DNA from 2 places in the Paenibacillus sp. J22FR5 genome. Region 2 is predicted to be linked to the other one. Evidence: a T-box and tRNA genes for the amino acid it is inferred to sense, from the RefSeq annotation. Region 2 holds a T-box; the other holds one or more tRNA genes.
The links. A T-box is a leader RNA that pairs with one kind of tRNA and senses whether it is charged. The one in region 2 lies ahead of argS (arginine--tRNA ligase), so its partner is inferred to be a tRNA-Arg.
Positions count from the first base shown of each region.

Region 1: it encodes a tRNA-Arg, which carries the amino acid that the T-box ahead of argS (arginine--tRNA ligase) is inferred to sense. The anticodon was not compared.

Region 1 covers NZ_JCAUAN010000011.1:135,926-139,168, forward strand. The annotation lists gene tig (trigger factor) at 1-154, opposite strand, end outside; gene AC58P7_RS16550 (hypothetical protein) at 266-1,177, opposite strand; tRNA gene AC58P7_RS16555 (tRNA-Arg) at 1,343-1,416, shown strand; cobalamin riboswitch at 1,526-1,725, shown strand; partial or broken gene AC58P7_RS16560 (uroporphyrinogen decarboxylase/cobalamine-independent methonine synthase family protein) at 1,875-2,548, shown strand; gene AC58P7_RS16565 (hypothetical protein) at 2,598-2,861, shown strand; gene AC58P7_RS16570 (hypothetical protein) at 2,923-3,054, opposite strand; gene AC58P7_RS16575 (DUF4023 family protein) at 3,215-3,243, opposite strand, start outside.
Region 2 covers NZ_JCAUAN010000015.1:64,153-67,395, forward strand. The annotation lists gene AC58P7_RS19175 (cytochrome P450) at 1-237, shown strand, start outside; gene AC58P7_RS19180 (hypothetical protein) at 292-981, shown strand; gene AC58P7_RS19185 (VOC family protein) at 1,082-1,450, shown strand; T-box leader at 1,608-1,826, shown strand; gene argS (arginine--tRNA ligase) at 1,875-3,243, shown strand, end outside.

The DNA of each region.
Region 1 (3,243 bases), on a different contig from region 2:
AACGTGGCACTTTCCCTTTACGGAATCCTGGAACATTCACTTTCGCTGATACCTTTTTAAATGCTTTATCCAAAGCATCTGCTACACGTTCTGCCCCAACTTCAACTTCAAGAACGCCAACGTTCTTCTCTATTTTTTCCCAACTTGCTTTCATTTTATGCCTTCCCCTCCAAAAATGTACCATGACATATATTTTTCACGTTAAGCTCATTATAACCATTCTATTATACCATATAACATTTTCATTTCAAGGCGCGCTTTGTTCTTAGATAGGATCTGGGGTAAATTGCTTGACAAAAGCGCTAAGCACGTTGTGCGCTCGCTTCCATTCCAGCGTCATTGCATCCACAATTCCATACGTTTCTAGCAACTCCTCGCGCTCAACGGTACCAAACAATTTTTCTTGCAGAATCGCATGCAGCGCGGAGGCCCACACGTCTACCGCACTTTCTTCTGTCCTCAGTAACTCTGTGTAAATCGAGGTTCCATACGCATAGGCAAGAAACTCCTGCCAAGTCTGGGTGGCAAAGTAGACAAAGTCAGGTTGGCTTATCTCACTAATGTCCCCGACTCTGCGAATCATATCACGAATACGTAATGGAAAATCCTCCGCGGTAAGCGGGGTTTCATCAATTTCGACGAGCACGGTTTTACCGTTTTTGGGAAACTCAATATACCCATGCTCCCCCATCTGTTTAAGCGTCTGCAGTGCTTTGAATTGCAGATGCGGGTGTCTGGCCCTTTCACAAAGCCAGGTCTTTACGAATTGGCTCACCTCGGGTTGCTCAATATAAGCAAGCTGTTCCAAGGCGCTAACTTGTCCTTCCAATGTTCCTTCTTGAAGCATCTTTTGCAACTTCATCACAAAAGCTCCATCATCTGAGGCTGCCTTTTCATGAATGTACTGCCGCAATAAGGCGGATTCTTCCTCTGAATCCTTCTCGTCTGCCTCTGTAGATGGAAACATCGTTTCTGGAAACATTGTGAGCAACCAATGTCGCAAGGCTTCCCATTGCTCGGATTTATTCGTGTCGACAGTGGGAAACTGCAGGAGATAAGTAAGCATCTCAAGTGCTTCTTTATATTGCTCGGAGCGTAACAGCTTCGTTAGCTCGTCTTCATAAAACTTTTCTGTTTTAGGAAAAAGGATGACATTATCCAAAGTAGGGTCTGACATAGGGATCACCTCTGTTCGTGGTCTCGCTTGTGACAGTTTACTCCATCGACCAAATGAATGCAAAAATAAATATTCAAAGAAGTGTTGACTTCCTACAAATCGATATGATATTATAACTCTTGCTTCGCCAAACGGATCACGTCCATGCGGTAAGAAGTGACCTATGTCTCAGTAGCTCAGCTGGATAGAGCACACGCCTTCTAAGCGTGCGGTCGGGGGTTCGAATCCCTCCTGGGACGTCAAGCAAGAGGAAAGACCGCGAGAAATCGCGGTCTTTTTTTCATTTCCAGAACATTAAAAAACAAAAGTCTTTGCATGATCTGCGATATCATGTATAGTATTCATCAATTGCATATTGTGGGAATAGGTGCTCTTGTTTAGCCAAATAAACGAGAGCTTAAAAGGGAAGTTCGGTGTAATACCGACGCGGTCCCGCCACTGTAACAGAGGAGTCGACGCTTGAGGTGCCACTGATCGAAGGATCGGGAAGGCTAGTGTTTGACGAGGATTCTGGAGCCAGGAGACCTGCCTAATTCTGACAGCACTGTTTTTACCTACGGGAGATAGGGAGGTGTTAGAGATCATAAACACTGTATACACATACACAGGGTATCTTTAACCTTTTTTATTAAGGTTAGGGATGCCCTTTTTTGATTTCCGGAGGTCGTAAACAACAAAATTTGAGGAGGATTACAACATGTGCGCATTAATGAGCAGTAATTTAGGATATCCAAGAATTGGTGAAATCGTGAGTGGAAGAAAGCCTTAGAAGCTTTCTGGGCAGGCAAATTGGATGAAAGCGAGTTTTCAAAGCAAATTGAAGACATCCGTCTTCATAACCTGCGCCTGCAGCAGCAAAAAGGGATTGACCTTATCCCTGTCGGCGACTTCTCCTTGTACGATCACGTTCTAGACACGTCTACTATGTTTGGACTAGTTCCAAACCGTTTCCTTTACGCAGGCGGCGAAGTACCTCTTGCAACGTACTATGCGATGGCTCGCGGCAGCCAAGGGGCGACGGCTTGTGAAATGACGAAATGGTTTAACACCAACTATCATTACATTGTTCCTGAATTACAAGACGCACGGCCGGAACTGACGATCAACAAGCCACTAGAAGCCTATCGGGAGGCAAAGCAGAAGCTTGGCATTCAAGGCAAGCCTGTCATTCTCGGCTTATTTACTTTCCTTAAGTTGGGCAAGGGTTATAAAGCTGAGGAAATCGACCGTCTTATTGCGTTGTTCCTCCCGCTCTATGTACGTATTTTGACAGAATTGGCTGCTGAAGGTGTGGAATGGGTACAAATCGATGAACCAATTCTCGTACAGTCATTGAATCCAGCTGATTTCGATCGCGTTAAGTCTATCTACAGATGCGGATGTCATCTCAATCGAAACATCTAGAAGTCATGGGGAGCTGATTCACAGCTTCGAGGAGCATACGTATGATCAAGGAATCGGGCTTGGTGTCTATGACATTCACAGTCCGCGCGTCCCTTCCGTAACGGAAATGGTTGAAATGATTGAGCGTGCACTTCAGGTGCTAGAGCCTGAGCTATTCTGGATCAATCCAGACTGTGGTTTGAAAACGCGAGGCAAGGAAGAGACCATTGCCGCTCTACGCGTTATGGTCGAGGCTGCTAAGCTATTCCGACCAAGCAGAAGCGAGCTCATCCCTTCCTAAGGTTAGACGAAGAGAAACACCCCTGCCTTATTCCCAGCAAGGGTGCTCGACTACCGTCATTTTACACGGATGGTCTGTTTGGTTGATGGTGACCTGGTTCTGTTGAATCCAGATTCGATTGAATACGAGATGATTGCTTCGAGTGATCGATTGCGCTTTGCGTTTTCTGATTCATATTTTTCTTTTTACCCATGGTAAGCAACTCCTTCTATTTATAGAGTGAACGCCACATTAGTATGGAGGGTTTCGGCACCCAATATGCTGGTTATCTTCTCCAACTTAGTGGGGCTGTCTGAAAAACAAAAAGCCTGTAGGAATCTCTCCCTACAGGCTTTTGCTCATGCCATAAGACGTTAGTGCATCTTGTGAGGCAAGTTCTTGC
Region 2 (3,243 bases):
CGCCAGTTCGAGAATCCGAACGGATTTGATATCGGGCGCAACCCGAACCGCCACTTGGCATTCGCATCAGGTCCCCATTTCTGTCTAGGTGCACCGCTTGCACGTATGGAAGGGGAGATAGCACTTTCGGTCCTATTGGAACGCTTTCCACGATTCAATAGGGTAAACGACAAGCCAAATTGGCGTAGAAATATTTTGTTCCGAGGATTAGAGTCAATGTCCTTACAGTTGGAATAGTTTCGAGGAAAATGCAGCAAATATTATGTGATGAAAAGATGAGGCTAGAAAACTATGATAAAACGATTGATGTATAGGGCTGAATGGCAGCAAGGACAAGAATCCGCTGGAATTGAAGCTTTAAAGATAGGTGAACAAGCACGTAACCTGGTGGAAAAGGGAGAGCTTATGACCGCTGCAGCTTTCATTTGGAGAAATAATCTATTCCTCTATTATGAATGCATGGAGCGAGAGGTGTCTCCCGATGAGATTGCAGGAGCAGGGACCCCTTTTTTAAAAGAATGGCCTGGTCAAACAGAGCCACGTAAGTGGATTCTAATGATGGATGTGTTCCACTTTAACGAACCTGCTAGCTATGAACACTGGCTGAGAAAGCAACCGGTGGTGTCGCGGGTGGGGAGGGTCGCTCATTTGAAGCCTGAGATGATCAGCAGTTACATTTATTATCATTATCAGCTACAGGAAGAGCGGGCTTTCCACGGGGACAAATATGAAATTATTGCGATGCATGAGAATCTGTTGTTCGGGTATCAGGAATTTCCAAAGGTCATCGAGGAGCCTGTTGTTCCGGGACGATTGAACACGAAAGGCACCCCCGAGAATTGGAACGATTCGCGCATGGATCTCCATTTCCAGCCGTGGGAAGAGGATGGGCATTTGTATTTTAAACCGATTGAGCAAGTGTTTGCTTATTATATTGGTGATATAAGACAAAAAGAAAAAACGATAGAGGAATTGGAATAAATATGCAGAAACTTATGGATTTATCAAGGAATAACCGTTACAATATTCGTGTAATGAAACTAAGTTTCATTAAATGAAACATTGGCGGAGGAGATAAATCATGTCTTTTCATTTTCTTGGGATTGATCACATTCAACTGGCTGCGTCGGAAGGCTGTGAAACAGATGCAAGACATTTTTTTGCTCAACTATTAGGATGGAGTGAGATCCCAAAACCTGAAAACTTGAGTCGGCGTGGTGGTGTATGGTTTCAATGCGGCACACATCAGGTTCACATTGGTGTTCAAAAGGACTTCATTCCCGCAACCAAAGCCCACCCTGCATTTCATGTTCAAAGTATAGATGATTTGAGAGAGCATTTACGCCAACACAATGTTCAAGTAATTGACGATGATGCCCGAACAGATGAAGGTATCAAACGCTTCTATGTAAATGATCCTTTCGGTAATCGACTTGAGTTTATTGAATAATGGTCTGTAGACTTTTCTGAAGTGGATAAAAAAAGGCGCGACTCAAAACTGAAGAGATTACAACAATGAGAGGTTTGTGCAAGCCGATGCCAGGAAGCGAAAGATATTCCCTTGACATTCCACTAAATCCCTTGTAAAATATTGAAAAATTCATAGCGAAATATTGATGAATGGGACAGTAATTCCAGCAGACAGTCACAGCGAGCCGGGTCAGTGTAAGCCGGTACGGATGTTGCGAATGAAGCGGACCCAGGAAATGGTTTGCCGAAATGGAGTAGGTAAATCCGGTCTGTCGACCGTTACGAAGCAGAGTGGTTAAACATGAGGTTTAACACTTAGAGTGGTACCGCGGGAATTTATAGCTCTCGTCTCTTATATAGAGACGGGGGCTTTTTGTATTTTCATAAAAGGAGTGAGACACATGATTCATGTAAAGTTGTATTTTGCTAAAAAAATTGCATGTATTCTCTCGGGCTTCGACGCGCAAGAAATCGCCGTATTAATGGAATACCCAACGAGTTCGGACCAAGGATACGTGTCGCTCCCGTGTTTTCGACTTAGCAAAGCGCTGCGTAAATCACCTCAAGTTATTGCTGAAGAGTTGCAAGCAGCACTCCAAGATGAGGAACTAGACTATACAGAAGCCGTTTCGGGTTATTTAAACATATATATCAAAAAGGCTCGCTTTGCTGAAACGCTTGTGAAGCGCATTTTACTGGCTGGAGAACAATATGGATCTCAGGATTTGGGGCAGGGAAGAACGGTGGTTATCGACTATTCTTCACCGAACATTGCGAAACCTTTTCATGTTGGCCATCTCAGATCCACAGTAATTGGCAATGCGTTATATAAGATCCATTCTTTCCTCGGTTATACCTGTGTGGGTATCAATCATTTAGGAGATTGGGGTACGCAGTTTGGAAAACTGATTGTGGCCTACCATTTGTGGGGAAGTAGGGAGGCTGTTCATAGTGGCGCTATCGATGAGCTTCTTCACCTGTATGTGAAATTCCATGAGGAAGCTGAGAAGGACCCCTCGCTAGAAGATCAAGCACGTTCGTGGTTTATGAAAATGGAGAAGGGCGATCAAGAAGCGATTACTCTATGGCAGTGGTTCGTCGAAATCAGTATCACTGAATTTCAAAAGATTTATAAGCTATTAGGCGTCCAATTCGACGCTTATCAAGGTGAAAGCTTCTACAACGATAAGATGGATCCCGTCATTCACGAGCTGAAAAAGAAGCATCTCTTGGAAGAAGATGAGGGAGCCTGGTTAGTACGTTTGGATGCATTCGGCATGGCACCGGCTTTAATGCTGAAAAAGGATGGCAGTTCCCTGTATCATACGCGAGATTTAACGGCTGCTTTATACAGAGCGGATAAGTATGCGTTTGAGAAATTGATTTATGTGACCGACTATGCACAAAATCTTCATTTTCAGCAATGGTTTAAGGTTGTTGAATTAATGGGCTATGCATGGGCATCCAGGCTTGAGCATGTCGCATTTGGTCGTGTGAGCATTGAAGGAGGAGCCTTGTCGACGCGTAAAGGCAACGTGATTAAATTAGAAAATGTACTTGGGCAAGCGATTCAGAAAATCATGGATTTCATTGAAGCACGTAACCCGGGCTTAGTAAATAAAGAACAAGTTGCCGAGCAAGTTGGGGTTGGGGCTGTTATTTTTAATGATTTGAACGCGAATCGAATCAAAGACATAGATTTTTCGTGGGACGAAGCACTTAACTTTGATGGCGAAACAGGGCCGTACATCCAGTACACGTACGCAAGAACAT